Regions from separate parts of the Bradyrhizobium icense genome, predicted to be linked through region 1. Evidence: riboswitches for the same ligand, from Rfam matches in the RefSeq annotation. Region 1 holds a riboswitch; each other region holds the start of a gene.

Region 1 (10,505 bases):
TCAGAACCAATTTCGACTGCCTTGGCCGCGTGCCCCAGGGCATATCGAATTGATGCCGCACCCGCTCCCCGACCGATTGCAGGAGCAATCGCATCGGCTTGCCCGCGACCGCGATATATCCCTTGGCGCGCAGCACATTCTGCTCGCGCGCAAGCCGCTGGATCGATCCGACCAGCGCATCGATATCAGCAAGTTCCGGGAGCTCAACTATAACCGAGGCGAAGTCGTCGTGCTCGTGCTCTTCTTCGCCGTCATGATGAGAGGGGCGCGCAGCGAGATCGTCTTCTGCCGCCGCTTCGAGACCAAGGATGATACGCGCATCGACAGCGCCGTCGACGACCGGCAACATCGGCACGCGACGCGGCATTTCGGCGACGATCGCCGCCTTGGCCGCTTCAAGTCCTTCAACGCCGGCAAGGTCCGCCTTGGTGAGCAGCACGATATCCGCGCACGCGATCTGATCCTCGAACACTTCCGACAGCGGCGTCTCGTGATCGAGGTTTTCATCGGCCGCACGCTGCGCTTCCACCGCGACTGGGTCTGGCGCAAAGCGGCCGGCCGCCACAGCCTCGGCATCCGCAAGCGCAATCACGCCGTCGACCGTGATCCGCGAGCGGATCTCCGGCCAATCGAACGCCTTGAGCAGCGGCTTTGGCAAGGCCAATCCCGATGTCTCGATCAGGATATGGTCGGGCTTCACGCGCCGCGAGAGCAGCTGCTCCATGGCGGGAATGAAGTCGTTAGAGACCGTGCAGCAGATGCAGCCATTGGCGAGCTCGACGATATTCTCGGCCGGACAATTGACATCCGCGCAGGACTTCAGGATCTCTCCATCCACGCCTTCGCTGCCGAACTCGTTGACGAGCACCGCAAGCTTCTTGCCGTTGGCGTTGGCGATCAGGTGCTGGATCAGCGTCGTCTTGCCCGAACCGAGAAAGCCGGTGACGACCGTGACCGGAACCTTGGCGAGCGTGTTCATTCTGCGGCCTCCGGCAGGATGGTGATGGGTGGAATGCGGGCAAGCGATTGTTTGCGGAAGATCTCCGGCCGGCTGCGCCACGGCACGATGCCGTCGGGCGCCGCCGCATAGGCCGCAGCACCGGCGATCACGTCCGGCGCATTTGCGTCGGACAGGCGGCCGTAGACGTAAGACCACCGTCCAGGCGCGCTGAGCGCGACCGAGCAACCGTGGCTACAAGCGGACAGGCATTCGACCGGAACGACGTGGACGTTTTCCGGCACGCCGGCCTCGAAGATGGCGCTGTGCAGACGCGCGCCTGGCGTGATTTCGCCTTCGCTTAGGGGTTGGCCGGCACGGCAGGTGATACAGACATGAAGCGTGACGGTCATCGCCCTCCTCGACGTGTTGGCGGAGGCGATGAGGCGCACGAACCGAAGACACAACGGTTCGTTGCCGTCGCGGAGCACCCCGTCCGCCGGTCTCAAGTCTCTGCGCTGGCAGGTCTCCCGGCTTGCGGAGCAGGTTTTCCCTTCGATCTCCGCCTTCCCAACCCCTGACGGGTCAGTGGCTTCTAGAGATCTCTCCGGTCACGGTCGCGGGGGCGGCTGCGTTTCAGGTTCAAGCTTTGCGGCTAGAGCCCTATCGCATTCCCTCTTCGCCTGTCGTAGGACAGGAACCAACGCCACCCCACCATTTGCCCAAGCGTGCAACTTGTCAAGCCAAAGGAGCGTGCTGATGACTTCCGAACCTGATGCCGCTGAGGACGAAACCGTGACCTCCGAAGCCTCGCTGGACGCCCGCCATGCGGCCAAAATGGCGAAGAAAAAAGCAGCGCGCGACCGGATGATGGCCGTCAAGAGCGGCGAGAAGGGACTCATCATCGTGCATACCGGCGCGGGCAAGGGGAAATCCTCCTCGGCTTTCGGCATGATCATGCGGTGCGTCGCGCATGGCTTTCCCTGCGCCGTCGTGCAATTCATCAAAGGTGCGTGGGACACCGGCGAGCGTCGCCTGCTGACCGGACATTTTGGTGAATTGTGTCAATTCCATGCGATGGGTGAAGGGTTCACCTGGGAAACACAGGACCGCGCCCGGGATATCGCCGCGGCGCGCGCCGCATGGCAAAAGGCCAAGCAGCTGATCGCCGATGAAGCCTTGCGCATGGTCGTGCTCGACGAGATCAACATTGCTCTTCGCTACGACTATCTGGAGATCGCAGAAGTCGTCGAGTTCCTGAACAATTCAAAGCCGCCGATGACGCATGTCGTCCTCACGGGGCGCAATGCCAGGCAGGAATTGATCGATGCCGCCGACCTCGTCACGGAGATGACGCTCGTGAAGCATCCTTTCCGATCCGGCATCAAGGCGCAGCCCGGCGTTGAGTACTGACGAATCAACCGCGGAATCCGATTCGATGGCGCGCGCATTGATGATCCAGGGAGCAGGATCGGACGTAGGCAAGTCGCTCATCGTTGCCGCCCTTGCGCGCGCCGCGACCCGCCGCGGCTATCGGGTGCTGCCCTTCAAGCCACAGAACATGTCGAACAATGCGGCCGTGACAATCGACGGTGGCGAGATCGGACGCGCGCAGGCGTTGCAGGCGCAGGCCGCAGGTGTCGAGCCGCACACCGACATGAATCCCGTCCTGCTCAAGCCGGAGACAGATGTTGGCGCCCAGATCATCGTGCAGGGACGGCGCGTGGCGACGCTGCGAGCCCGCGCGTACGCTGCGATGAAGTCATCGCTGATGGAGCCGGTCCTCGAAAGTTTCGGGCGCCTGAAGGATCGTGCCGATCTTGTTCTGGTCGAGGGCGCCGGCAGCCCAGCCGAGGTCAATCTGAGGAGCGCCGATATTGCCAATATGGGTTTTGCCCGCAAGGCCAACGTGCCAGTGGTGCTGGTCGGCGACATCGATCGCGGCGGTGTGATTGCACAGCTCATCGGCATCAAGGCCGTGCTGGATGCCGACGATGCGGCCATGATCTGCGGCTTCGTCATCAACAAGTTCCGCGGCGATCCGACGCTGTTTGATAACGGCTACCGGCTGATCGAAGCACGCACATCCTGGCGGGGATTTGGGGTTCTGCCCTATTTCGCCCGCGCTGGCGAGTTTCCGGCGGAAGATGCGCTGGGGCTTGTTGACGCTCGCAAGGTAGGCAAGTGCAAGATTGCCTTTCTCGCGCTGTCGCGGATCGCGAACTTTGACGACCTCGATCCGCTGAAGCTCGAGCCAGATGTCGACCTTGTGATGGTCCGGCCTGGAGAGGCAATCCCGGGCGATGCAAAACTCGTGATCCTTCCCGGCTCGAAGTCGACACGCGGCGACCTCACCTTCCTGCGCGCGCAGGGCTGGGACATCGATCTTCTCGCGCATCACCGTCGCGGCGGCCATGTGCTCGGCGTCTGCGGCGGTTACCAGATGCTCGGACGCAGTGTGGCGGATCCTACAGGAATCGAGGGACCGGCGGGAGAAACGCCCGGCCTCGGACTCCTCGACGTGACGACGGTGATGACGCCACAAAAGACTCTCACGCGGGTTGCGGCGGTCCATACCGCAACGGACCGGCCGATCGAGGCTTACGAGATTCACATCGGGCATACCGACGGGCCGGACCGTGCACGGCCATTTGCTTTGATTAGCAGCGCGCCGGAAGGCGCAGTTTCCAGCGACGGACGCGTGTACGGTAGCTACCTGCACGGCCTGTTTGCTTCGGACAATTTCCGCAGCGCATTTCTCGCGCAACTGGACATTCCGGCCGCAGACCAGCAATACCGCGCCAGGGTGGAGAGCGCGCTCGATGCGCTTGCCGATCACATCGACAGCCATCTCGATGTAAATGGGCTGCTTGCACTCGCGCGCTGAGTATTAGTGATCAACGCGAGAGCGCGGCAGCAAGCCGCGACCATTCCGTCCCGTTACCCGGCAAGCCCAGCCGGAGCCATCCCGGCTTTTGCTCAAAAACACGCGACCATATCTGGCCGCGAGCGAGTCGCGCCTGCGCGGCGCGCGCGTCGCCGGTCTCGTAGAGCCGGAACAGCGGCGTCCCGCCGACCAGTTGCCAGCCCTGCGATCGCACTTCAGCATCCAGCCGGAGGCAATCGCGCGCCAGACGCGTCGCGGTTGCCTTTGCCCACTCGCGATCAAGCAAGGCGCGCCGTCCGATCGCAATCGCTGCGCCGGAAATCGGCCATGGACCCACCATCGCCGCCAGCGCCGCGATATCGGCCTCGCTGCCGAGAGCGAAACCGAGCCGCAGTCCTGCAAGCCCGTAAAATTTCCCGAACGAGCGCAGGATCAACAACCCCGAGGGTCCCGCCCCAGATGCCAGCGACAAGCCGGAAACGGCGTCAGCAAAGCTCTCGTCGACCACTAGTCGACCGACGCGCGGCAAGAGCGAGAGAAACTCGTTCGGATGATGGCGTCGACCATCCGGATTGTTGGGATTAACAACCACGGCGAGATCGGCTCCCGCCAGCGCTTCGAGATCAGAAACGTGGGCCACGTCCCAGGCTGCGGCGGAAAGAACCGCCGCGTACTCGTTATAGGTCGGCGCAAGAATTCGCGCCCGGCCGCGCGACGAAAGACTCGGTAGCAATTGGATGGCTACTTGTGCGCCACCAAGAGCCACGATTCGCGCCTTGGTGGCGTAGGCCTGCTGTGCAGCCTGATGGAGAGATTCGATATCGGATCGCGACGGCAGCGCGCTCCAGTATCTAGGTTCCACCTCACCCACCGGATAGGGCTGCCGATTGATCCCGGTTGAGAGGTCGATCCAGTCCTGCGCACGCCCGCCGAAGCGCTGAACGGCGAGATCGAGATTTCCACCATGCTCGAGCATTGCCCTCTCCGTCACGCGAAGTCCAGAATCGCAAGCGCAGCGGCCAAAAGAACCATGGCGCGGACGTAGAGCTTCAACCCTTGCCGGATGTCCGCAGCGAACGGATCGCGCGCCCGCTCGTTGAGCCAAGGTTCGTTGGCGGTGCCACCGTGATAGATGCGCGGCCCGCTGAGCCGCACGCCGAGCGCGCCGGCCATGGATGCTTCCGGCCAGCCGGCATTGATCGAGCGGTGGCGGCGCGCATCCCTCGCCATGCAAGACAACGCATTCGAAGGCCGCGTCGCCAGCACCACAAACAAAATGCCTGTGAGACGCGCCGGTATGAAATTGGCGAGATCGTCAATGCGCGCGGCAGCCCAACCGAAGGATTCGTGGCGCATCGTGCGATGGCCGATCATGGAATCGAGCGTATTGATCGCCTTGTAGCCGACAATGCCCGGCAGCCCGAACAACGCTCCCCAGAACACGGGCGCCACAATGCCGTCGGAAGCATTCTCGGCCAGGCTCTCGATGGCCGCGCGCGCAATGCCCGCCTCATCGAGAGCTGCGGGATCGCGTCCCACGATGTGCGCGACCGCGGCACGCGCGGCTGCGATATCACCGGATTGCAACGGATGCGCAACGGCGGCCACATGATCATAGAGCGAACGCAGCGCGACCAGGGGCCATGCGAGAATTCCCAGGAGGACGATGCGGCTCCATTCAAAGGCGAGCGCGGCCTGAACCGCCCATCCAATTCCGGCCGAAACTCCAATCACGAAAAGCGCCACGGCTGCGCCAGCGATCCGCCTGACTCCAGGCGGATCGATAGCCCGGTTGAAGCTGATGTCGAGAATGTTGATCAGCCTCCCGAGCCAAGTGACGGGATGACCAATGCGGGCGAACAGCGCGTTGGGCCAGCCCAACAGGGCGTCCACCGTCATCGCTACCACCATCGCTCCCGCAAAGCCCACACTCATTCTCCCGTCGTGCCTGGCCCTGATGCACAAGAATTCCCTATCAAGGCAAGCCCCATATCGCCTGATTTCACCTTTGTCTTTGTCGAAGATTGGTGATTAGTGCTGGCCATAAGTGGAGGACGTCATGGACATCATACTCCTAACGGGCGGCGCCCGATCGGGCAAAAGCCTACGCGCAGAAGTTCGCACCCGCGCTTTTCCGGGACAGCCCGTCTATATCGCCACGGCAGAGGCGCTCGATCAGGAAATGGGTGAGCGAATAGCGAAGCATCGCGCGCGGCGAGGAAAGGACTGGATCGAGCGCGAGGTTCCGCTCGATCTCGTCCAGGCCTTGATCGAAACCGATGGCGGTGGCGCAAGGTTGGTCGATTGCCTCACGCTGTGGCTGTCGAACCTGCTCCACGCGGAACGCAACTGGTCGCATGAGGCTTCGCTGCTCGCTGACGCGCTTGCCCGCCAGCGCAGCCCGGTCGTTATGGTCACCAACGAGGTCGGGCTCGGTATCGTGCCGGATAATGCGCTGGCGCGCGCATTTCGGGACGCGGCGGGTATCCTGAACCAGACGATTGCCTCCGTTGCGGATGAGGTCGAATTCGTCGTGGCAGGATTGCCAATGAAGCTGAAGTAATGCCGCGCTTGGCGGTATTGCGACGCGTCGTCGGGTGATCGCGAGCGAGTTGACGTTTGAGGGCTGAAGACACATGCATCATTTCGAGCTTCTCAGGGGCATCGTCGCTGACCTGAGAATCGCCGTTTCGCTCTCCACGCTTCTGCCTATCGGGCCGGCGACGCCGGTCAGCGATGGCGATGTTGCCCGCGCGAGCTGGGCGTTGCCGGTGGCAGGATTGCTGGTTGGCTTTGCCGGTGCGGCGGTCTACTGGATCGCACGCGAGGTGGGCTTGACGCCAAGCCCTGCAGCCATGCTGGCGCTGGCGGCCACGGTTCTCGTCACTGGCGCGATGCATGAGGACGGCCTTGCCGATACCGCCGACGGGCTCGGCGGCGGCCGGACGCGCGAGCGCAAGCTCGAGATCATGCGCGACAGCCGGATCGGTACATACGGTGCGTGCGCGCTTATCGCATCGCTCATCTTGCGATGGAGCGCGCTCGAAACGATCGCCGAGCCAATGTCGATTGCGGCGGCGCTTTCGGTTGCACATGCGGCGGCGCGCGCCGGCATGCCCGCCTTCATGTGGCTGATTCCTCCGGCGCGATCGGATGGGCTTTCGGCCCGAGCCGGACGGCCGCCGGGGCGAAGCGCCGGCATTGCGTTTGCTCTCGGGGCACTTTGCCTCGTTTTCGGTTCCGGGCCGAGCAAGGCATTGATCGGAGTGATTTTGCTCTCGCTGGCCGGGTTGATACTGGCGTGGCTTGCCACGAGGCAGGTCGGCGGACAGACAGGTGATATATTGGGTGCGTTCGAACAGATTGGCGAGATCGTGGTTTTGCTGATGACAGCCGCCCTCCTCCACACGGAACCAGGACCCTGATGGTCGCTTTCGATGAAGCCTTTCGCCGACAACTGCGCGAGCTCTTCGTGTGGCGCCGCGACGTGCGGCGCTTTCGTCTCGATCCTCTGCCGAGCGGCGCCATGGAACGGCTGATTGAGATCGCCTGCCTTTCCCCGTCGGTCGGCCTCAGCCAGCCTTGGCGGTTTGTGATCGTCGAAGACAATACAAGGCGCAGTGCCGTGGTCGAGGATTTCAAGGCCTGCAACGCCGATGCGTTGCATTCCTATTCAGGCGAACGCGCGGCGCGGTACGCGAGCCTCAAGCTCGCCGGTCTCGAAGAGGCGCCGGGTCACCTGGCCGTGTTCGCGGACAAGACGAACGATATGGGGCATCGCCTCGGGCGTGCAACCATGCCGGAAACGATCGAATACTCCGTCGCCGCCGCCATCTGCTGCATGTGGCTCGCCGCACGTGCAGACGGCATCGGACTTGGCTGGGTGTCGGTCCTTAACCCGGCTCGCATCCACGAGGTTCTTGAAGTGCCGGAGTCCTGGAAATTTATCGGCTATCTCTGCGTCGGCTATCCCCAGGAAGAGTTTGATCGACCCGAACTTGAGCGGGCCAACTGGGAACATCGGCGACTGGCGAAGGAATTTACCACTCAACGCTAGCGCCCAGATTTCAAGTTTCCACCCGGAGCCTTCGCTTCGCGTGTGTCAATTCGAGTTGTGGCATCTCGTCATCCCAATCGCTCGCGTCGGTGAGCCGATTATCGGCCATGACGTAGGCGCGGTTCTGCTGATCGCTCCAACCGCGCGCGATAATGACCGGGACACGCGTCATTCCGAGCAGTTTGCCGGCGGCTAGACGCCCGTGACCAGCTAGAACCATGCCGTCATCGGCTGCCAAGATCGGCATCGTCCAGCCCCATTGCCGGATCGACGCCGCGATCTGCTCGATTTGCTCGGCCGAATGCCCGCGGGAATTCCGCTCATAGGGCCGCAATCGCTCAATCGGCCATTTTTCCACGGCCGCCTTGCTCGCTAAAGCATCCATGATTTGCCGTCTTGTGCGCTTTAACTTCGAACGACGCGTTGCTGGGCGGTTACATTGAGCGAGACGACTATGGCCAATGCCGCACGGCGTTTGCACCTGCGAGCGGTCATTGAACGGCCCCACTTTCGAAGATTGTCATCCCTCTATTCGATTGGGCGCAGAAAAACCTCACTCTCATAGCTTGGCGGCCCAATGGTGGCGGTGTAATTCACGCCCTGAAGGGTGAGATTTGTCTCCGGTTGAGACGCGCCTGGCAGCACGTTGTGCAAGCGCATTCCCTCCTTAAGGTCTTCGGGCGCCCACTGTGCGCCGTGCCGCCACTCCAGGGGAAGATATAAAGATAGATTCGGCAGCGGACCCGGGTCGTAAGACGACTGATCTGCCGGGCCGGAGGTATATGCCTCGAAGTTTTTATCCCAGGATGGCGGGTTCGACTGACTGACACTTTGCGTTAGCAAATAGGCCGGCTGCGGCGCCCACTGGGAATGGCTCGTTGTACTCCAATCGTCGATTGGCGACTGGCGGGCTAAATGATCCACTTCCAACTGCGCGCCTTCAGTATCCAGCAGTCGCCGAAGCTCCCCTGGAGAGAACTGCTCTAGATTGAAAGTAAACTCCTCTGGATCGACGGGTTGATCATCCGGCTGCCGCTGAATTTCGTTGTGGAGCTGCTCTTCCAGTCCCAGAAGCTCCTCTGGAACGACGGAGGCTGGCGAAGGCATGGATTGATCATCCAGATGATCGAGCACTCGCCGAAGCTCCCCCGGAGAAATCTGCTCTGGATTGAATGCGACGTGCTCTTGGACGAGAACCGAGGGAGCGGGTTGATCCTCCTGCCGTTCCCGAAGGTCCTCTCGCCGACTGCTAGCTTCGTGCGACGCCCTGTGCTGCGCAGCGGCGTCGCCGATGAGCCTCGGTTCCATCAGCACCGCGTTTTCGGGATGAATGGGAGCCACGTCCGGGGGGTGAGGATTGGGCTGGGCGCCGGGGAGTGCGATCGAGCCTGTCGACCGGAAGGTCCGGAGCTCGTCTATTGCCCTAAGGAGTCGGTCGGGATTACCCTTTCCGATGAACCGGGACACGTCACCACTCAACGACTTACTGTCGAGCCGAGCAACAAGGCTTGGTTTGTTTTTTGCGAAGAGCCAACGGCTAAAGCTACGAAGAGGACCTGCAAAATTGTAGGCGGAGGCTCTCATTCCGGCCTTGATGAAGGCCTCCTGGAGCCCCGAGATATCGCGAGCATCCTCGAAATAAAGAGGCCGCATGTCCGACCCTGTCACAACCCCCCTTGATTGAGCCGGCTGCAGCGCCGAGGACGCGCTAAGCTGCGCAGCGGCGATGTCGAGGCGCCTAGTCCCGGCCTTGATGAGGGCCTCCTCAAGCCCCAGGACAACGGGAGCATCCTCGGAATAAAGAGGCCGCTTGTCCGACCCTGTCACACCCCCCCTTGATTCAGTCGGACGCAGCGCCGAGGACGCGCTAAGCTGCGCAGCGGCGATGTCGGGGCGCCTAGTCCCGGCCTTGATGAGGGCCTCCTCAAGCCCCAGGACAACCGGAGCATCCTTGGCGCGACCTCTCCTTGGGTGTACGATGACTTCGCCCGTCGACCGAAAGCTGCGCAAATGGTCTAATGCTGAAAGGAGTCTCTCGGGTTTACCCTTTCCGACGAACTCGTATACGTCACCGCCATCGCTCAGCGACTTACTGTCGAGCCGAGCAACAAGGCTCGGTTTGTTTTTTGCGAAGAGCCAACGGCTAAAGCCACGCAGAGCACCTACCGGGGCCTTGGGAACCATCCCGGCCTTGCTGAGGGCCTCCTCAAGCCCTAAGATAGCGGAAGCATCCTCGGAATAAAGAGGCCGCGTGTCGTGCCCGATGACAATCCCGGTTGACTGAGCCGGCTGCAGCGCCGTGGCGGCCGGCATTGCTCCACCACCTCCACCTGAATTGGCGGTCTCGCTCAGCTGAATGGCGACGTCTTGCGGATTGTTTAGGGTCCTCGGCCTCTTCGCTGCTCTCAACTCAGCTTTGTCATGCTCATCGTTGATGAGGACCTCCTCGCTTGGCAAGAGGTTGCTCCTGGCAAGCGCATCGTCCGAGGACTGCTGGCCGTCACTAGACACATTGGGAGGGGGGCTATGGCGCGGCCCTTCGTCGGGCATCGCGGTATCGGCCTGGCGCGCCTCGTGCAATTGCTGCTCAAAGGCCTCTTGCCCGGGTCGGTCCGCTTGCCGCT
Region 2 (10,505 bases), 3.4 Mb from region 1:
CTGCGGTGGACCGGCACCAAGCCGAAGACCGGCTTGCCGGCCGCAGCGCGGGAGGCGCGCTACCACTTGCTGGCGCAAGCTGCGCGGGCCAGCGGCGCAACACACGTCCTCACCGCGCATACCCGCGACGATCAGGCCGAGACACTGTTGATGCGGATGCTGCGCGGCAGCGGCATCGCCGGTCTCGCGGCAATGGCGCGCGAGACCGAGCGCGACGGCGTGTGGCTGGCGCGGCCGCTGCTGGACACCCCGAAGTCCCGGCTCGTCGCGACGCTGAGCAAGGCGAAGATCGCCTTTGCCGACGATCCCACCAATCGCGATATGAGCTTCACTCGGCCGCGGCTGCGTGCGTTGATGCCTGTTCTGGCCGAGGAGGGCGGCGACAGCCGAAATCTGGCGCGGCTGGCTTCAAGGTTGGCACGGGCCAATGCAGCGATTGAAGTGCTGGCCGATGGCGCCGAGCGTTACCTCGCCGTGAGAGACCGCGACGATGCCTCGCGCTTCGGGTTCGACGCCGAAGCGTTTGCCGGTCTGCCCGAGGAAATCCGGCTTCGGCTGCTCAAGCGCGCGATCGACCGGGCCGGTCACGAAGGGCCTGCGGAACTCGGCAAGGTCGAGGCGCTGCTGGCGGTACTGGACAACGCCATTGCGAACGGCCAAAAGCAGACAAGACTGAAACAGACGCTTGCCGGGGCCGCGATCAGCCTGGCCGAAGGCCGAATTTATGTCGATGCAGCGCCGCCGCGACGGGGTAGCCGGGCGTGAGAAGCGTTCCTATATCCCAGCATCTGCGATATCGGGACGGAGAGCCTTAACCACCCCGGAAAAACCCTGGCTTTTGCGCCATTTTTTGACCGGGAATCGCGTTAAGATGCGTTAAATAGTCCCGTGTGGTTCCCTTGGCATTGACCCGGGCGCCACCTAGATTGGGTTTAGTGGACCGGGGATTCTCGCCTCACTACCCAAGGAATATTCTAGGGTTACTAGCAAGGACATAAGGCCGCGATCCGCGCGACCACGAAGGAAGATCAATGAACGCCAATCTGCGCAACTTCGCCCTCTGGGTCATCATTGTCTTGCTGCTGTTGGCATTGTTCACGCTTTTCCAGAATCCGGGTCAGCGCACGTCCTCGCAGGACATCACGTTTTCGCAGCTATTGAGCGAGGTCGATCAGAACCGCGTGCGTGACGTCGTGATCCAGGGGCCTGAAATCCACGGCACCTTCACGAACGGATCCTCGTTCCAGACCTATGCGCCGAACGACCCGACGCTGGTGAAGCGCCTCTATGACGGCAAGGTCTCGATCACCGCCAAGCCCCCCGGCGACAACGTGCCGTGGTTCGTCTCGCTGCTGGTCTCCTGGCTCCCCTTCATCGCGCTGATCGGCGTGTGGATCTTCCTGTCCCGGCAGATGCAGGGCGGCGCCGGCAAGGCGATGGGCTTTGGCAAGTCGCGCGCCAAGATGCTGACCGAAGCGCACGGCCGCGTCACCTTCGAGGACGTTGCCGGCGTCGACGAAGCCAAGCAGGACCTGCAGGAGATCGTCGAATTCCTGCGCGATCCCGGAAAATTCCAGCGCCTCGGCGGACGGATTCCGCGCGGCGTGCTCCTGGTCGGCCCTCCCGGCACCGGCAAGACCCTGATCGCGCGTGCGGTCGCGGGCGAAGCCAACGTGCCGTTCTTCACGATCTCGGGCTCCGACTTCGTCGAAATGTTCGTCGGCGTCGGCGCTTCTCGCGTCCGTGACATGTTCGAGCAGGCCAAGAAGAACGCGCCCTGCATCATCTTCATCGACGAAATCGACGCGGTCGGCCGTCATCGCGGCGCCGGCTTGGGCGGCGGCAACGACGAGCGCGAACAGACCCTCAACCAGTTGCTGGTTGAGATGGACGGTTTCGAAGCCAATGAAGGCGTGATCCTGATCGCCGCGACCAACCGGCCTGACGTGCTCGATCCCGCGCTGCTGCGTCCCGGCCGCTTCGACCGTCAGGTCGTGGTGCCGAACCCGGACGTCGTTGGCCGCGAGCAGATCCTCAAGGTTCACGTCCGCAAGGTGCCCTTGGCGCCCGATATCAACCTCAAGACCATCGCGCGCGGCACCCCGGGCTTCTCCGGCGCCGATCTGATGAACCTCGTCAACGAGGCGGCGCTGACGGCTGCCCGGCGCAACAAGCGCATGGTGACCCAGGCCGAGTTCGAGGAAGCCAAGGACAAGGTGATGATGGGCGCCGAGCGCAAGTCGCTCGTCATGACCGAGGAAGAGAAGCTCTTGACGGCCTATCACGAGGGCGGCCACGCCATCGTCGGGCTCAACGTTGTCGCGACCGATCCGATCCACAAGGCGACGATCATCCCGCGCGGCCGTGCGCTCGGCATGGTGATGCAGCTCCCCGAGCGCGACAAGTTGTCGATGTCGCTCGAGCAGATGACCTCGCGGCTTGCGATCATGATGGGCGGCCGCGTCGCGGAAGAACTGATCTTCGGCCGCGAGAAGGTTACCTCGGGCGCGGCTTCCGACATCGAGCAGGCGACGCGTCTGGCGCGCATGATGGTGACGCGCTGGGGTCTGTCGGAAGAGCTCGGCACAGTGTCCTATGGCGAAAACCAGGACGAAGTGTTTTTGGGCATGTCGGTGTCGCGCACACAAAACGCGTCGGAAGCGACCGTCCAGAAGATCGACAAGGAGATCAAGCGGCTGGTCGAGGAAGGCTACAACGAGGCCACCAAGATCCTCACCGAGAAGCGCGAGGATCTCGAGATGCTGGCCAAAGGCCTGCTCGAGTTCGAAACGCTGAGCGGCGATGAGATCATCGATCTCTTGAAGGGCAAGAAGCCCAACCGCGAGTCGGTCTTGGAGCCGAGCGCGCCGCGCGCCTCTGCCGTGCCACCCGCCGGCAAGCCGCGCCCGCGTCCCGATCCGGACCCGGGTCTGGAGCCGCAGCCGCAGGCGTAAGAGCCGCGGGGCTGTCTTCTGAATAAAAAACGCGGCGGCGACGCCGCGTTTTTTTATGCTTGTCGCAGACCGGGATTGACGTTCGAACAGTCATGGCGCCGCGGCCGGCGCCCCGAGGTGTACAGTCAGAATATGTTCCGGCGTCTCGACCACTTCGATCTTTTGCCCGTCGCCGCCGACAAAGGCGAGCACGGTGCGCTCGCCATCGCGCGACATGTTGCCGACGAGCGCGATGTTGATATGGATGGGCTGCCCCGTCTCGAACCTCGTGCATTGAATCCAGAAGCGCATGGCGGTCTCCTTCGATCTGCCGCGGTGATCATAAAGCTGTAGGGTGGGCAAAGCGAAGCGTGCCCACCATTCACGTCGAAGATCCCGGAGAAATGGTGGGCACGGCGCGAAGCGCGCCTTTGCCCACCCTACGCAGCACGTCGCGCTAACTAAGCCGATGCCCGCAATTCGCGGGCCGCGGCGACCATGTTGGCGAGCGCGGGGCGGACCTCTTCCCATTTGCGCGTTTTCAGTCCGCAATCCGGATTGATCCAGATCTGGGTATCGGATAGCCGCATCCGCGCCAGCTTCAGCAGGGCGGTCATCTCGCCGATCTCGGGAACGCGCGGCGAATGGATGTCGTAGACTCCGGGACCGATTTCGTTCGGGTATCGGTAATCCCTGAAGACATCGAGCAGTTCCATCTTCGAACGCGAGGTCTCGATCGAGATCACGTCGGCGTCCATTGCGCCGATCGCGCCGATGATGTCGTTGAACTCCGAGTAGCACATGTGAGTGTGGATCTGCGTCTCGTCGCGCACGCCGGACGAACAGAGGCGGAAGGCGTCGACGGCCCAATCGAGATAAACCTTCCATTCGGATTTGCGCAGCGGCAGGCCTTCCCGCAGCGCCGCCTCGTCGATCTGGATCATGCCGGCGCCGGCCGCTTCGAGATCAGCGACCTCGTCGCGGATCGCAAGCGCGATCTGCCGGCAGGCCTCGCTGCGCGGAATGTCGTCGCGGACGAACGACCAGTTCAGGATGGTGACGGGGCCCGTGAGCATCGCCTTCATCGGCTTTTTCGTCAGCGACTGGGCGTACTGCCACCACTCGACCGTCATCGGCTTCGGCCGCGACACGTCGCCGAACAAGACCGGAGGGCGAACGTAGCGCGATCCGTAGGACTGCACCCAGCCGTGCGCGGTGAAAGCGAAGCCTGCGAGCTGTTCGCCGAAATACTGCACCATGTCATTGCGCTCGAACTCGCCATGCACGAGCACGTCCAGTCCGATATTTTCCTGCCAGCGCACCGTGCGGGCCGTCTGATTCTGCAGATAGAGCTTATAGGCTTCGTCCGTCAGGGCGCCCCTGGCGTGAGCGGATCGGGCGTTCCTGACATCAGTGGTTTGCGGGAACGAGCCGATGGTCGTGGTCGGGAACGCCGGCAGGTTGAAGCGCTCGCGCTGAACGGTGGCGCGTTCAGCGAAGATGCTGGCGCGGAAGCGCATCGGCTCATCGATGCCGGCAACGCGTGCCGCCACCTTCGCGTCGTGAATGCGCGGCGAAGTCTTGCGGGAGGTCGCCGCCTGATCCGATGCCTTCAGGCTGGCCTCGGCCGCTGCTCGGCCATCGGAAAGCGCCGTTCCGAGGGCGGTCAGCTCCTCGAGCTTCTGCACCGAAAACGCCAGCCAGCTCTTGATTTCGGGATCGAGCCCGGTCTCCAGAGCCAGATCGATCGGGACATGCAGTAGCGAACAGGAGGGGGCGATCTGCACGCGATGCTTGCCAAGCTCGGCAATCACGGGCTCGAGCCGGTCGAGAAGCCGGCTCAAATCCGCGCGCCAGATGTTACGACCATCGATGAGGCCGAGCGACAGCACGCGGTCATCAGGAAAGCCGGTAAGCTCGTCGATCTGTTCTGGCGCGCGCACGAGGTCGAGATGCAGGCCGGCAACGGGAAGGGACAGCGCGGTATCGCGGTTGGCGCCCAGCCCGCCAAAATAGGTCGCCAGCATGACCTTGAGCTGCGGCACTGCGCTCGCGATCTCCGCATAGGCATAATGCAGCGCCTGCTGGGCGACGATATCGAGGTCGAGCACGAGACACGGCTCGTCGATCTGAACCCATTCCGCGCCGCGGTAGGCAAGTTCGCGCAGCACCTCGATGTAGACCGGCAGCAAGCGATCAAGCAGGGACAGCGGATTGAAACCGGCATCCTTGCTCTTGGCGAGTTTGAGAAACGTGACGGGGCCGACCAGCACGGGGCGGGTCTGATAGCCCAGCGCTTTCGCTTCCTCGTATTCCTCGATCGGCTTGCGCGAGGCGAGGGTGAACTGCTGATCCTTCGCCAGTTCGGGCACCATGAAGTGGTAATTGGTGTCGAACCATTTTGTCATTTCCAGCGCCGGCACGCCGTGCGCGGCGTCCTGCCCGTGATGGGCGTGGCTGCAGCTCGCCTCATGTGCCTTGCCTTGCGCGCCGCGGGCCATTGCAAAATATGTCGCGAGCGGGACCGGGCCGCCGTTCCAGCGATAGATTTCCGGAATCGCACCAACCATCACGGACGTGTCGAGCATCTGGTCGTAGAACGAGAAATCGTTCGACGGGATCACGTTGACGCCGAACTTTTTCTGGCGCGCCCAGTTGGCGGCGCGAAGCCCGACGCCGGTCTCGATCAGCGCCTTCTCGTCTGACGCGCCCGACCAGAAACTCTCCAGCGCGAATTTCAGCTCGCGGCGCGGACCGATGCGCGGCGTGCCGAGGGAGGCAACCGGAAGTGAAGAAGTGGAGATGGTGGAAGTAGACATTGGCTTAACCCCAAAAGTTGGGGGCAAAGGCCGAAGTGACACGTCTGGATTCCGCTACGGCAACGCGCGCGGAATCGCAACCGCACCACCGGGACACCCCGCCCGAGGACGTGTATGTTGTCGAGGCAGGTCTCCTGGCTCGCGGGTCAATGCTGCTGTCCGGCCTTCCCGAAACCTCGTGAGGTCTCAGTGACTTTGTTGGACAGCGGCTCGCCGCTTACAGTTGCGGGGGCAGCTCCGGCTTTGGCTTTTCGGCCGCACCGGCTTCCCTCTTAGCTTCGGAAGAACGTCTCCCGAAGAACCACGACAGGTCCACTTATCGGCAACGCGGCAGGCGCGTCAACTCGGCGACATCACCGGCGCGTTGTCATCGTTGTTCACAGCCCCGGGGTTCCGTCGTTGAAATTCTTGCACATCGCCCGCTCGCCCCATTGACAGCCGGATGCGAATAACACGAGATATAGCCGTCACGGTCCGCCATGGCCCAACACATGGTGGCTAAGAGGGAAGCCGGTGTATCGCGCGAAAGCCGCGAAAATCCGGCGCTGCCCCCGCAACTGTAAGCAGTGAGTTGCTCCCGAATCTTACGTCACTGATGCGGCATCGCATTGGGAAGACACGGGGACAACGGCGACCTGCAAGCCAGGAGACCTGCCGCGACACCGAAGAAAACGTCCACGGGCGGGGTGTCCCGGCGGCGCTTGCAGATTCATGCCCCGCGTTTTCGCGTGGGCTAAAAGCTGTAGCGTCCTCATGACATCCGGCCCCAACACCATCACGGGGTCTCTTGATGTCACTCTCTCTCGATCGCGAAGCCAGCGCCGCTCCATTCATCCAACTGCGCCCCGAATCGCTCGCCGCATCGGGAGCGCAGCCGCCAATGCAGGTGATCCGCCGCAACGGCACGATTTCGAAATTCGACGCGAGCAAGATTTCGGTCGCGATGACCAAGGCGTTCCTCGCGGTCGAGGGGCATGGCGCCGCCGCCTCCCGCCGCGTGCATGAAATCGTCGAGCTACTGACCGCCGAAGTCGTCGGCGCGCTGTCGCGCCGGATGAGCGAGGGCCGCACCTTTCATATCGAGGACGTGCAGGACCAGGTCGAACTGGCGTTGATGCGCAGCGAGCATCACAAGGTCGCGCGCGCCTATGTGCTCTATCGCGAGGAACGCACGCGCCAGCGGGCAGGACAGGGGGCGGCCAAGGCCACCCAGCCGTCGGGCGAGCCTTCGCTGCGTGTCACGCTGGCCAGCGGCGTGCAGGTCCCGCTCGATATTGCGCGGCTGACGCTGATCATCGAAGAAGCCTGCACTGGCCTTGAGGGCGTCGGCGCCATGGCGGTGCTCGCCGAGACGCAGCGCAATCTCTATGACGGCATCAGCGAGGACGAACTGGCGCTGGCGTCGGTGATGGCCGCGCGGACGCTGGTGGAGCAGGAGCCGAACTACGCCTATGTCAGCGCGCGGCTTTTGCTCGACAAGCTGCGCACCGAGGTGTTGTCCTTCGTGCACGATACGCCGACCAGCGCGTCGCAGGCCGAGATGGCCGCACGCTACGGCGAATATTTCCCGGCCTACATCAAGGCCGGCGTCAAGGCGGAACTGCTCGATCCCGATCTGGCGCGCTTCGACCTGAACAAGCTTGCCGCGGCGCTGAAGCCGGAACGCGACCTGGCGTTCCAGTTCCTGGGGCTGCAGACGCTGTACGATCGCTATTTCCTGCATGCGCACGGCAACCGCATCGAACTGCCGCAGGCGTTCTTCATGCGCGTCGCGATGGGGCTCGCCGTCCGCGAGATCGACCGTGAGACACGCGCGATCGAGTTCTACGATTTGCTGTCGTCGTTCGACTTCATGGCCTCGACCCCGACGCTGTTCAATTCCGGCACGCTGCGGCCGCAATTATCGTCCTGCTTCCTCACCACCATCGCCGACGATCTCGACGGCATCTTCAAGTCGGTCAAGGACAATGCGCTGCTGGCAAAATATTCCGGCGGCCTCGGCAACGACTGGACCCGCGTGCGCGGGCTCGGCGCCCACATCAAGGGCACCAATGGCGAAAGCCAGGGCGTGGTTCCGTTTCTGAAAGTCGCCAACGACACCGCCATCGCCGTCAACCAGGGCGGCAAGCGCAAGGGCGCGGTCTGCGCCTATCTCGAAACCTGGCACATCGACATCGAGGAATTTTTGGACCTGCGCAAGAACACCGGCGACGACCGCCGCCGCACCCATGACATGAACACCGCAAACTGGGTGCCGGACCTGTTCATGCAGCGCGTCGAGGCCGATGGCGAATGGACGCTGTTCTCGCCGGACGAGACGCCCGACCTGCATGACCTTTACGGCAAGGCGTTCGCCGAGCGTTACGCGGCTTACAAAGCAAAGGCGGCGCGGGGTGAGATCCGCGTGTTCAAGCAGATCCGCGCCACGGATCTCTGGCGCAGGATGCTGACCATGCTGTTCGAGACCGGGCATCCCTGGATCACGTTCAAGGATCCCTGCAATCTGCGCTCGCCGCAGCGCCATGCCGGCGTGATTCATTCCTCGAATCTCTGCACGGAAATCACGCTCAATACCTCCGACGAGGAAACCGCCGTCTGCAATCTCGGCTCGATCAACCTGCTCCACCATGTGCGCCAAGGCCGGCTGGACGAGACGCGGCTGCAACGCAGTGTGACGACGGCAATGCGCATGCTCGACAACGTCATCGACATCAATTTCTACACCATTCCCGAAGCGCGCCGTTCGAACCTGCGGCACCGCCCGGTCGGTCTCGGGCTGATGGGATTCCAGGATGCGCTGCAGGCGATGCGGATCGCGATGGCTTCCGATGCGGCGGTGACGTTCGCCGATACCAGCATGGAGATGATTTCCTACTACGCCATCTCGGCTTCCGTCGATCTGGCTGCCGAGCGCGGGCGTTATCCGTCGTTTGACGGCTCGCTGTGGAGCCGCGGCATCTTGCCGATCGATTCGATCGAACTGCTGGCGGAAGCGCGCGGCGGTCTCGCGATGGACCGCGGCATGACGCTCGACTGGGATACCTTGCGCGACCGCGTTAGATCGATCGGCATGCGCAATTCGAACGTGATGGCGATCGCGCCGACCGCGACGATTTCCAACATCTGCGGCGTCGCGCAGTCGATCGAGCCCGCCTACCAGAACCTCTACGTCAAATCCAACATGTCCGGCGACTTCACCGTGGTGAACGAATTTCTCGTTCGTGACCTCAAGGCGCGCGGGCTGTGGGACGAGGTGATGGTCAACGACCTCAAATACTTCGACGGCAGCCTCGGGGCCATCGATCGGATTCCCGATGACCTCAAGGCGCTCTATGCGACCGCCTTCGAGATCGACAGCGCTTGGTTGATCGAAGCGGCGTCGCGGCGGCAGAAATGGATCGACCAGTCGCAATCACTCAACCTCTATATCGCCAACCCTAGCGGCAAGAAGCTCGACGCGCTGTATCGGCTGGCGTGGGCGCGCGGATTGAAGACGACCTATTACCTGCGCTCGCGCAGTGCGACGCATGTCGAAAAGTCCACGCTCCGGGGGACCGACGGCAAGCTCAACAGCGTCGCGTCCGTGACGATGATGGCTCCAGCCCCGATCATCGTCGCGCCGGCCGCCACCGCGCCGGATTTAACCGGTGCGGTGGCGTGCTCGATCGACAATCCCGAATGCGAAGCCTGCCAGTAAGCAGCAAGAACAAAAGGAAACGACAATGCTCGACTGGTCAGAACCATCTGCGCCCGCGCGTCAGACGCCGCCTCTCGTAACGCACCCCGTTGCCGTGGCCGAACAGACCGGCCTTGGCACGATCGATCGTCGTGGCGGACGCGTGTCCGTCGACGACAAGCGGATGATCAACTGCCGCGCCGACGTCAATCAATTGCTCCCGCTGAAATACAAATGGGCCTGGGAGAAATATCTCGCCGGCTGCAACAATCACTGGATGCCGACAGAAGTGTCGATGCAGGCCGACATCGCGCTATGGAAATCGCGTGACGGGCTGACGGAAGACGAGCGCCGCGCCATCAAGCGCAACCTCGGCTTCTTCGCGGCGTCCGAAAGCCTGGTCGCCAACAACATCGTGCTGGCGATCTACCGCCATCTGACCAATCCGGAGTGCCGGCAATATCTGCTGCGGCAGTCCTTCGAGGAAGCCGTGCACACCCATACCTTTCAGTACATCGTCGAGAGCCTGGGGCTCGACGAGGGCGAGCTGTTCAACATGTACCGCGAGGTACCGTCGATCACTGACAAGGCAGCCTGGGCGCTGAAGCACACGCAGCATCTCGACGATCCCGATTTTAAGACCGGGACGCCGGAGGCCGACCAGGCGTTCCTGCGCGATCTCGTCGCCTTCTACGTCATCTTCGAGGGTATGTGGTTCTATACGGGCTTCGCGCAGATCCTCTCGCTCGGCCGGCGCAACAAGATGGTCGGCATTGCCGAGCAGTACCAGTACATCCTGCGCGATGAGTCCATTCACCTGAATTTCGGTATCGACGTCATCAACCAGATCAAGATCGAGAATCCGCATCTGTGGACGAAGGCGTTTCAGGACGAAGTCCGCGCCATGGTGCGCGAGGCGGCCGAACTGGAAGCGGCCTACGGGCGAGACACCATGCCGCGCGGGTTTCTCGGGCTGAATGCGGCGCTGTGCGAGAGCTACATGCACTTCATCGCCAACCGCCGCTGCGCGCAGCTTGGGCTGCAGCGGGTGTTCGACGAGACCGAGAATCCGTTTCC
Region 3 (10,505 bases), 2.1 Mb from region 1:
GGACTCTCCCCGCTTGGCCGAAGCCGCCTGACGCTGCCTGGCGCCTGGCGTTTGCTCCAGCAACTTATCGCCTCGCTGCTTCAGGCGATCATCCCACAGCCCACTATCGCCTGCCTGCGCCAGTCAACGTCAGCGCTCCAGCGCCATCTTCGCGAGCCTCCAAGAAAACGCACGTATCAAACAATGCTCCAGCTATCTTAGCGCCCATGTGCGAACGCAGGGACCCATAACCACGACTACCGATTGTTCAAGCCAAGCGTCTGCCACATCGCCTTAGTCGATGGGCTACGGCGTATGGGTCCCTGCTTTCGCAGGGACGACACCGAGTACGACGAAACTGCGCCGGCCTAACTCGCCGCCGCGTCGAATTGCGGCTTACGGCCCTGCGTGCCGCGCACCAGTTTGCCGGGGCGGGCGCCGGTGGCCTTGCCGGCGCGCTGCGTCACCACGCCGGAGACGATGGTAGCGTCATAGCCATCGACCTGCTGCATCAGGCGGCGGCCGCCGACCGGCAGGTCATAATGCACTTTTGGCGGATGCAGGTGCAGGCGGTCGAAATCGATCACGTTGACGTCGGCCTTGAAGCCGGGCGCGATCACGCCACGGTCGTAGAGACCGACCGAGAGCGCGGTCTTGCGCGATTGCGCGGCGACGACGAACGGGATCGACAACTTCTCGCCGCGGGTACGGTCGCGCGTCCAGTGCGTCAGGAGATAGGTCGGGAAGCTGGCGTCGCAGATGATGCCGCAATGCGCGCCGCCGTCGGATAGCCCAGGCACGGCATTGGGATTGCGCAGCATCTCGCTGACAGCATCGAGGTTGCCCTCGGCATAATTGAGGAACGGCACGTAGAGCATGCCGCGGCCGTCATCCGTCAGCATCGCATCATAGGCAAGTTCTTCCGGCTGTTTGCCCAGGCGGCGGGCCTGTGCGCCCAGAGTATTTTCCGGCGGCTGCTCGTAGTCCGGCGGATTGCCGAGCAGGTACATCTTGTCGTAGTTCGGTCGGAAGAACAGCGGATCGTCGGTCGCGGTGGCGTGCTCGCTCAGGATCGCTTTGCGTAGCTCGGGCTGGCGTAACCGTGCGAGCCGCTCGGCGAGCGGCAAATGCGCAATCGCCTGGTAGCTCGGATGAGTCTGGAACGGATTGCGCGACAGTTCGAGTCCGAGCATCAGTCCCACCGGGCGGGCGGCGATCTGCGCCGTAATCGACAGGCCGCGCGCCGACGCTTCGCGGATGCTGTCGAGCGTCTGGCGCCAGCGCTGCGGCGCCTTGTCGTTTTGGGTGATCGAGAACGACACCGGGATTTTGGTATTCTCGGCGACCCGCAGCATCATCGGCAGGTCTTCGTCGATGGTGGAGAGATCGAGCACGAACTGCAACACACTGCGGCCCTGCGCATGCATCGCTGCCGCGATGGCGGTCAGTTCATCCTCGCCGGCCTTCAGCGTCGGCGTAAAATCGCCGGTCGAGGTGCGGTGGTTGAGCGTGCGCGAGGTCGAGAAGCCGAGTGCGCCAGCTCGCACGGCATCGGCAGCCATTGCCGCCATCGCCTTGTTGTCTTCCGGCGTCGACGGATCGCGGCGCGCGCCGCGCTCGCCCATCACGTACACTCGCAGCGCCGCATGCGGCAGTTGCGCGCCGATATCCATGTCGAAGTTGCGCTTGGACAGCCAGTCCATGTAGTCCGGAAAGCTCTCCCAGGCCCAAGGGATGCCGGCGCTCAGAACCGGCTCGGGAATATCCTCGACGCCTTCCATTAGCTGAATCAGCCGGACATGGTCGGCAGGGCGGCACGGCGCGAAACCGACGCCGCAATTGCCCATGATCGCCGTGGTGACGCCGTTCTGCGAGGAGGGCGTGATGTCCTGGCTCCAGGTGACCTGGCCGTCATAATGGGTGTGGACGTCGACAAAGCCCGGCGTGACCAGTCTGCCGCGGGCGTCGATCTCTTCCTTGCCCTTTGCGGCAACCTTGCCGACTTCGGTGATGCGGCCGCCGGTGATCGCAACATCGGCTTCGAACAATTCGCCACCCTTGCCATCGGCTATGGTGCCGCCACGGATCACGAGATCGGGGGTCGAGGTCATGGCTTCCATCCCGCTTCTGGTTTTTGTTGGCGCATCATCCGACGTCATCGAATGCTGTCAACCGCCGGGGATGAGGCTCAGGAATGCATCACCGAGAGCTACGCCCTGGCGGGTTCCGCCGGCTTGCGGTCGGTGACCAGCGCCAGCAGGACCGTGAGCACCATGAAGGCGACGGAAGCGCCGAACACCCAATGCGGCAGGCTCTGGTCCATGATCCAGCCGAACAACAGCGGGGAGAGGATGCCGCTGAAATTGAAACCGGTGGAGACGATGCCGAAGGCGCGGCCCGCGGCGCCCGCCGGAGCTGCGTTGCGGACCAGCATGTCGCGCGAGGGGGCGATGACGCCGCCGAGGAATCCGGCGAGCGCCATGGCGGCGGTCAGCACCACCGACGGCAGGTTGACCGTCGCGATGATTGTTATGATGACGGCGTTGATCGCAAAGCTCGCGGCGGCGACATTGCCGTGGCGTTTGGTGCGGTCGGCAAGATAGCCGCCGGCCAGCACGCCGGCCGCGCTGGCGCCGAGATAGGCGGTCAGCGCGATGTTGGCGGCCGAGAACGTCACGCCATAGCCGCTCATCAGCGCAACCACGCCGAAATTGCCGATGCCGGCACTGGACAGGCCGAGCAACATGAAGAAGATCGTCAGCACGATGATCGCAGGCGTCACGATGCTCTGCTGCGGCGCCGCAGAGTCATCGGTCTTGCGATCGGCCGAACTGGCATCGGGAATCCTGATCGCGATCAATAGCAGCGCCACCACTGGTCCCACCGCGCCGGCCACGATCAGCGCGCCGAGCCCGCCGACGGCTGTCACCAGCATGAGCATGATCGTGGGCGCCACCGCGCCGCCAAGGAAACCCGCAAAAGTGTGGATCGAAAAGGCGCGGCCCATCCGCGCTTCATCCATATGCGTCGACAGGATCGCATAGTCGCACGGGTGATAGACGCTGTTGGCAAGGCCGAGTAGCGCGGCGCAGATGATCAGCGAGGCGTAGCTCAGGTGCAGGCCGAGCATGATCAGCGCGAGGCCGCCGACGGTGAGCCCGATCAGCAGCACCTTTCGTGCGCCGATATGGTCGGCGAGATAGCCGATCGGGGCCTGCGTCAGGCCGGAGACGACGCCAAACACAGTCAGCGCGAAGCCGAGCTCGATATAGCCGACGCCCAACTGCTCCTTCAGGAACGGAAACAGCATCGGCAGCACGAACAGATGGAAATGGCTGACCCAATGGGCGACCGAAATCGCTGCGAGCGTGCGCAGCGATGTATCCGCTTTGGCTTGGTGCGGTGCGGCCAGAATGTCGACCATGTCAGCTCAAAACCCTGTATTGCTTGCGGCCCGGCTGGGCCGTGCCGAAAATATAGGCCGACCGTTATTTGTCCATGAATGCCGTTGCATGGCTGCCCCGGCGCAGGGCAGGGCGCGCAAGAAAACACGTCAGGAGGGGAGACAAAGGCAGGTCGACGCGGCAATGATCCGGCATGCTTGATCCCGCAAAGCCGCTCCGCGTACTGGTCTCCGAAGGTTCCTCGACCTCGGCCCGGGAGGTCGTTACGATTCTCGGTCTTTCGGGCCATTACGTCGAGATTTGCGATCCCTCGCCTTGGTGCCTGTCGCGGTTCTCGCGCTTCGTCCGCAAATTTCACCGCTGCCCCGGATTGCGGGACGACCCCGCCGGTTACCTGGCCTTCGTCGAGCGGCAACTGGCCGACAGGAAGTTCGACGTGCTGCTGCCGACGCATGAGCAGGGATTTTTGTTTGCGCGGGTCGGGCAGCGCATCGAAGGCCGCGCCGGAATCGCGCTGCCGAGCTTCGAGAGCTATCGGCAAGCGCATAGCAAGGCCGGCTTCAGCCGGCTGCTCGATCGGTTGGGATTGCCGCAGCCGCCGACGCGCATCGTGAAATCCGCGCAAGGTGTGCGCGATGCGGTTCGCTTTCCGGCCGTCGTGAAAACCTCGGTCGGCACCGCAAGCCGCGGCATCTGGTTCGTGCGCAGCGCGGACGATCTGATGAGCGCGCTGCATGATCTCGGCGGCGGCGATGCATTCGCCGGTGAGGTGCTGGTGCAAGACCTCGTCGCAGGCACCACCGAGAAGGCGCAATCCGTGTTCTGCCGCGGCCGGATGCTCGGCTTTCATGCCTATCGGCAGATCGCGGCGGGCGTCGGTGGCGGCGAGGCGATCAAGCAAAGTGTGAACCGGCCGGTCGTCCGCGCTTATGTCGAACAGATCGGCCGGGCGCTCGATTGGCACGGCGCGCTGTCGGTCGATTACATCGTGCCGGACGTCGATACCGCGCCACTGCTGATCGATTGCAATCCGCGGCTGGTCGAGCCGATGAATGCCTATCGCTCCGGCGTCGATCTCGTCGGACTTTTGCTTCTGATCTCGCTGGGCGAGACGCCGGCTCCGCTGCTCGCAAGTCGCGAGGGCGTGCTCACGCGCCTGGCGATGCAGGCGTTGCTCGGATGTGCGGCGCGCGGCGGAACGCGGCCCGACATTCTCAGGGAATGCTTGCATCTCGCTGCGGCGCGCGGGCCCTATGCCGGCAGCAGCGAAGAACTCACACCAGTGCAATCGGACTGGATCAGCGCCGTGCCGCTGGCAGTGACGGCAGCCGTGCTGGCGGTTTCGCCGAAGCTGGCGATCAAACTAGCGCTCGGCGGTTTTGGCGCGCATCTGCTCGATGCAATGAGCATTCGGGTGATTGAAAGCGAAGGCTTCTATCAACACAACTCGTCATCGCCCGCGAAGGCGGGCGATGACGGCGGTGAGTGACGCGCCGGTCTGGTCACCTTACGGCTACCTCACAACGGCTCATCGTCAGGACCATAACGGTCCCGCTTCGGCGTGGCGATGTCGCCGTCCTCGTAGTCCTCCTCGTCCTCAACCGGCGGGCGCGGCGGCTTCTTCGGTTTGTCATCGCCTTGTTTCGGAGGCTCGCTGCTCTTCCTGCCTGTTCCGCCCATATGATTTCACCCATGTGATGCCTCTTCGCCGGATCAATCGGCATTTGCGCTGCATGCCGACTCAGGGTAACGGCATGACCTCAATCTGACCGTCCGGACGGTATCCTAGCGCCGGTCAAACGATTATTCCCGCCCTTTTTCGCCTCGTCCGAAGGGCATCGCATGGAGCCAGTATGAAGAAGCCCCGCATTGCGCTCGATGAACCGCAGCAGCGCAAGATCCTTCGCGCCGACAAGGCACCGAGCACCGGTTACTCGCTGGTCGTGGACGGCCACTTCAAGTCGCATCACGATACGGTCGAGGCGGCTGAGGAAGCGGGCATGGCGTTGAAGAACCGCTTCCAGATGCTTCAGGTGCAGGTTTACGATGCCGAGAACAAGACGCGATCGATGATCGATTGGCCGGGGCCGGCGTAACGCCGGATCTCCGAGCTGGATCGGCCGATCTCAGGTTCGCCGTCCGCCGTTCTGCTGGCTCGCCAGCCACTCCGACAGGGCCACCGGCTTCTCCTCGGGCCGCTTTGTGCTGCTGCGCGCCTTCTTTGCGGTCTTTGCGGCGGGCGGACGTTGCGGCTCGGCTGCTTCGCGCGCGAGCCGCAATGCCTTCAGCTTCGCCATATTGTCGAGCACGGCTTTCGCCGCTGCGTCGCGTTCGGCCTTGCCGGACTTTGCGTCCTGAACTGCTTTGGCCGCCTTGTCGAAGCGCGCCTGGGCGCGATCGCGATCCTCTTTCGTCATTTCAAATCAGCCTCTTTTCGCGATCCTGGCTTTGGTCTTGCCCTTGACCTTCGATTCCGGCGGATTTGCGCGGTCGGCCGCTTCCTTCGCCAGACGCAGCGCGCGCAGCTTCTCGGTCCGCTGGCGGATCGCGATATCGGCAGCCGCGATCTCGGCCATCGCCTTGATGCCGTCGACTTCCTGGGCGCGCTTGCGGTTGAGCCTCATTTCCTTCAGCTCGGCGGCGCTCTTCGGCTCATCATTCATGTCATACCTCTGAAATCACGACTGATATCGTCGAGCGGTCTGTGGCCCATTTACCACGGATCGGCGCGCAGAGGATGTTATTTTCGGTCGAAAATGGCGTGGTTTCTGACAGAATCTGCCTTGAGATGAAAGATTGACGGGAACACGGAGCGTGGAGCCGGTCCGGCAGGAAGCCGAACCGGCTAGAGCATTTTCGGTTCTGATTGAATCAGAACCAGGCTCTAGATTCTTATTTTGACGCGTTTTCTTGACGCGAACCGGTGTCCACTTCGCTTGAAAACGCTCTAATGTCGGTCAGAACGTCGCGCCGGCCTTCACCATGAAGGTGCGGCCGGGGAGCGGATAGGCCGAGAAGCGGCCCGGCGTGAACGAACTGGCGATGGCGTAGTCGTAATACTGTGCGTCGAGCACGTTGATCACGCTAAGCGACCAGAAGAAATGCTCGTAAGCGCCACTCAATTTGAGATCGACAGTGGCGTCGGCCGGGATGCGGCGCTGGGTGTTGGCCTGGTCGTTGTCCATGACGCGTTCGCTCCAGGCGCGCACCGTGGCGTCGAACACGAGATAGTTTTGCCAGATGTTCCAGGTCACGCCGCCGCTCGCGGTGTAGCGCGACACCAGCGGCACGTCATTGCCGGTGAACTGCCCTTCGCGGAAGACGGCGCGCGTATACGCCATGCCGCCGCGGAGCGTCACGCTGTCACTGACACGTAGCGCGGCGCTCGTCTCGGAGCCGTAGCGGCGGGTTGGATCGAGATTGACGTTGAAGAACAGCACAGGATTGAAATGGATCTCGTTCTCGAGATCCATGGTGTAGATGCTCGATTGCATCTGGAATCCGCCGCTCTTGATGCGGAATCCGCCCTCGATGTCATGCGAGGTCTGGGTCTTCAGCTTGAAGTCGCCGGGCAGCGGGATGAAGAAGGGGTCGAAGGCCGGTCCCGACGAAACGCGTTCATCCACGGTCGGGGTGCGGAACGCGCGTGCGGCGCGGCCGAATACCGAGAACACGCTATTGAAGCGATGCTCGAGACCGGCATGCAGCGCGTATTGTGTTTCGTTGCTGTCCAATGGGAAGGCTTGAGCGCTGCAATTAAAGAACATGGCGCAACCGGGCGCACTGGGATCGTACCGATCTCGGGCGCTCAGGCTGGTGTTTTGAACCCTGGCGCCATAGGAGAAATCGGTCGTCGGCAACAGGCCTACCGTGTGCTGCCAGTAGCCGGCCAGCGTCTGTTGCGACAGATCGTAGATGTGGGTCGGAGCGAGGCCTTTGAACGCCCCGCGCTCCTGGTTGAACGTCGCATTGTAATAGTCGATGCCGGTCAGGATCTGGGAGGGAATTCCGAAGATCGAATTCTTGACGCTCAGTCGCGGCGTGATCGACCAGGTCTGCAATGATGCGTCGTTATAGGTCGAGGAGAAGCTCGGAAGTGGCGAGGCAAACGGCACCGCGCCGAAGAAACCGCTTTGCGTATCCTTCTTCCGAACGCCGCCGTCGACGATCAGATCGACGCCGTTCATGATTGTCTTGGTAAAGCCGGTGGTTGCGCTGGCGCCCTGCTGGTTGCCGTAGTCGAACGGCGTATTGGTGCCCCTGCGATCGGTGACGAGTTGATTGAGTCCGATTGAGGGATCGACGGTACGTCCGCCCGGGAAACCGAGCTTCTGGTCGTCACCGGTCACCGTAAGGAAGGCCTTGAGGTCCGGTGTGGTATAATTGAGATTGCCGACCCCGTTGCGTTGATCGAGGGCGTTGTTGACCCGGTAACCGTCAGACTTGATGGCGTTGCCGTAGAAGGACGTCGACCAAGGTCCGTAGTTGGTCGCGGCCGAGATATTCGCAAGCCGTTGATTGAACGAGCCGACGCCGGCTTCGCTGCGGATCGTGACCGGCGGGCCGCCGACGCCGTTCTTCAGGACGATGTTGACGACGCCGCCGACCGCGTTGTCGCCGTAGAGCACCGCGCCGCTGTTGCCGCGGGTGATTTCGATGCGCTCGATCGAAGTGAGCGGAATGGTCGAGAGATCGACGCCGGCCATGTCGATATCGTTGAGCCTGCGGCCATTGATCAGGACGAGGCTGTTGGCGGTGGCGAACGCGCCGAACCCGCGCAGATCGACCGTCGTTTTCGCGCCGTTCACGCCGCCATAGAGCGATTGCAGTTGTACGCCGGGCGTCTGCGCGATGATCTCGGACAGCGTCTGGGCCGGCGAATTCGCGATCTCCTCTGCAGTGATCACGGTCGCCGAGGTGCCGACGATGCCGGAGAACTGCCGGCCGTTTCCGCCCGCACCCTGAGAAGCACTTTGCGCTGCGACGTTCGAGCGCGTCCCGGATGCGGGCCGCCTGCCGGTCGACGGCGCGGCTGCCGGCACGACGCGGCGCGAGGTTGATCCTTCATCGTAGGTCGGTTTTGCGCGAGTTCGGTTCGGGTCGGTAGGCGAAATGATCTCGATCGGCGGCAACTGTTCGGACGACGGCGCCTGCGCGTGCGCGCCGGAAATGCCGAGCGACACGATGGGAACGAGAAAACTGGAGGCGAGCCAAAAGCGGCGGCGCCGCGTGGCTGTATTGGTGGAAGACATGGTTCAGACCTCGGTATGACGTCAGTGGCACGTCACAGCGAACCAAGTCTCACCATGTGCTTAGAGCAGCTTAGGTGAAGCTAATGTCTGTACTCCCCGACCGACATCTTCGCGTGTGACCACGGCTGACGGCAGGTCTCCTGGCTCGCGGGTCGTTACCCCATCGTCGCCTTCCCAGGACCGAGATGCCCAGTGGCTTATGACGAAGGATTCGCCGCTTACAGTTGCGGGGGCAGCCGCGGAATTGGGGGATTTCCCCGCACCGCATTCCCTTTTGATCCCCAGAACGGGAACCGTCGGGAACTATGGTAGAAGTTTGACAAAGTCCGAGTCAATGCGCCCCGGGGCGTCCGGCGATCCTCACTGGACGAGTGCGCTATTTTTGCCGCATGAGCACTGCCTGAGGTCCCTTGCCCGCCGCCTGTACCGGGGCGGGTAAACCTGCTTTAGGACGATCGATGAGTGTTGAAGCCGTAGCCCTGACCAATGAGGGCGCCGCGCGCCGCCGGATCGGCGCGACCGCGGCGCTTGCCGCCCTCGTTGTGCTCCTGATGCTGATCTCGCTCGGCATAGGGCCGGTGCGGCTGTCGCCGCTTGCCGTGGCGGAAGCGCTGTTCGGCGGCGGCGGCGAGGTGGCGCAGGTGATCGTGCGGGAAATCCGCCTGCCGCGCACGCTTCTGGCGCTGGCGATCGGTGCCATCCTCGGGCTGTCGGGCGCGGCGCTGCAGGGTTTGCTGCGTAATCCGCTGGCCTCGCCCTCGCTGTTCGGCGCGCCGCAATCGGCCGCATTCGGCGCGGTGCTGGTGATCGCGCTCGGGCTGGCCGATGTGCGTTCCTATGCGCTGCCGGTCGCAGCGATCGTTGCGGCGTTCGGTTCGGTGTTCGTGCTGCTCTCGATCGCCGGGCGCAATGCGGGGTTGCTGATTCTCATCCTGTCGGGTCTCGCGATCTCGAGCTTTGCGGGCGCCGCCACCGCGCTGGTGATGAACCTCTCCAGCAATCCGTTCGTGGTGCTGGAGATCGCGTTCTGGCTATTGGGCTCGCTGGAGGACCGCAGCTTTCAGCACGTCATGCTGGCGTTTCCATTCATCGTTGCCGGCGCGATCATGCTGTTCAGCCAGCGCCATGCCTTTCGCGCGCTCAGCCTCGGCGAGGAAACCGCGCAGAGCCTGGGCGTCGATGTCGGACGTTTGCGGCTGTTCGTGATTTCGGGCGTCGCGCTCGGCGTCGGCGGTGCGGTCGCGGTCACCGGCACCATCGGATTCATCGGCCTGGTCGCGCCGCATCTGATGCGGCCCCTGATCGGCCACGATCCCGGGCGGCTATTGGTGCCGAGCGCGCTCGCGGGCTCGGCGCTATTGCTGGCGGCCGATATCGCGGTGCGCATCATTCCCTCGACCTCGGACATCAAGGTCGGTGTGCTGACCTCGATCATCGGCGTGCCATTCTTCCTCTATCTCATCATGCGCGAGCGCCGTGCGCTCGGCGGAGGCGTTGCATGAGCGAGGCACTGCTTCTGACCGCAAGGAGACTCGGCGTGCGACTCGCCGGCCGCGTCGTGCTGAAGGACGTTTCGCTGGCGCTGTCGGCGGGACATCTGGTGGCGCTGGTCGGCCCGAACGGCGCCGGCAAGACGACGTTGTTGCGGGCGCTGGCGGGATTGATCCCGTCCGAGGGCGAGATCGCGGTCGGTGGCGACGCGCTGGCTTCGCTGCCGTTGCGCGAGCGCGCCAAGCGCTTCGGTTATCTGCCGCAGGGGCATCTCGTGCATTGGCCGCTGCCGGCGCGCGATATCGTGGCGCTCGGCCGCTACCCGCATGGCGCGACCGATCCGGCGCGGCTGTCGCCGAAGGACGCCGAGGCCGTGCTG

The links. A riboswitch is a leader RNA that binds a small molecule or an ion and turns the genes downstream of it on or off. The one in region 1 is predicted to bind cobalamin.
Region 2: another riboswitch for cobalamin. It lies ahead of metE (5-methyltetrahydropteroyltriglutamate--homocysteine S-methyltransferase); the one in region 1 lies ahead of LMTR13_RS27145 (DUF1636 family protein).
Region 3: another riboswitch for cobalamin. It lies ahead of LMTR13_RS36710 (TonB-dependent receptor); the one in region 1 lies ahead of LMTR13_RS27145 (DUF1636 family protein).

What each region holds. Positions count from the first base shown of each region.
Region 1 covers NZ_CP016428.1:5,809,833-5,820,337, forward strand. The annotation lists gene cobW (cobalamin biosynthesis protein CobW) at 1-979, opposite strand, end outside; gene LMTR13_RS27145 (DUF1636 family protein) at 976-1,350, opposite strand; cobalamin riboswitch at 1,441-1,657, opposite strand; gene cobO (cob(I)yrinic acid a,c-diamide adenosyltransferase) at 1,697-2,350, shown strand; gene LMTR13_RS27155 (cobyric acid synthase) at 2,376-3,824, shown strand; gene cobD (threonine-phosphate decarboxylase CobD) at 3,835-4,800, opposite strand; gene cbiB (adenosylcobinamide-phosphate synthase CbiB) at 4,812-5,753, opposite strand; gene cobU (bifunctional adenosylcobinamide kinase/adenosylcobinamide-phosphate guanylyltransferase) at 5,884-6,387, shown strand; gene cobS (adenosylcobinamide-GDP ribazoletransferase) at 6,461-7,249, shown strand; gene bluB (5,6-dimethylbenzimidazole synthase) at 7,249-7,881, shown strand; gene LMTR13_RS27185 (ParB/Srx family N-terminal domain-containing protein) at 7,892-8,389, opposite strand; gene LMTR13_RS42970 (hypothetical protein) at 8,410-10,505, opposite strand, start outside.
Region 2 covers NZ_CP016428.1:866,991-877,495, forward strand. The annotation lists gene tilS (tRNA lysidine(34) synthetase TilS) at 1-765, shown strand, start outside; gene ftsH (ATP-dependent zinc metalloprotease FtsH) at 1,032-2,954, shown strand; gene LMTR13_RS04140 (hypothetical protein) at 3,045-3,245, opposite strand; gene metE (5-methyltetrahydropteroyltriglutamate--homocysteine S-methyltransferase) at 3,395-5,752, opposite strand; cobalamin riboswitch at 5,860-6,073, opposite strand; cobalamin riboswitch at 6,206-6,425, shown strand; gene LMTR13_RS04150 (ribonucleoside-diphosphate reductase subunit alpha) at 6,543-9,449, shown strand; gene LMTR13_RS04155 (ribonucleotide-diphosphate reductase subunit beta) at 9,475-10,505, shown strand, end outside.
Region 3 covers NZ_CP016428.1:7,910,209-7,920,713, reverse strand. The annotation lists gene LMTR13_RS36745 (transposase) at 1-31, shown strand, start outside; gene LMTR13_RS36740 (N-acyl-D-amino-acid deacylase family protein) at 348-2,090, opposite strand; gene LMTR13_RS36735 (MFS transporter) at 2,189-3,403, opposite strand; gene LMTR13_RS36730 (ATP-grasp domain-containing protein) at 3,577-4,872, shown strand; gene LMTR13_RS42035 (hypothetical protein) at 4,902-5,063, opposite strand; gene LMTR13_RS36725 (hypothetical protein) at 5,237-5,479, shown strand; gene LMTR13_RS36720 (hypothetical protein) at 5,510-5,800, opposite strand; gene LMTR13_RS36715 (hypothetical protein) at 5,807-6,046, opposite strand; gene LMTR13_RS36710 (TonB-dependent receptor) at 6,341-8,635, opposite strand; cobalamin riboswitch at 8,749-8,948, opposite strand; gene LMTR13_RS36705 (FecCD family ABC transporter permease) at 9,094-10,137, shown strand; gene LMTR13_RS36700 (ABC transporter ATP-binding protein) at 10,134-10,505, shown strand, end outside.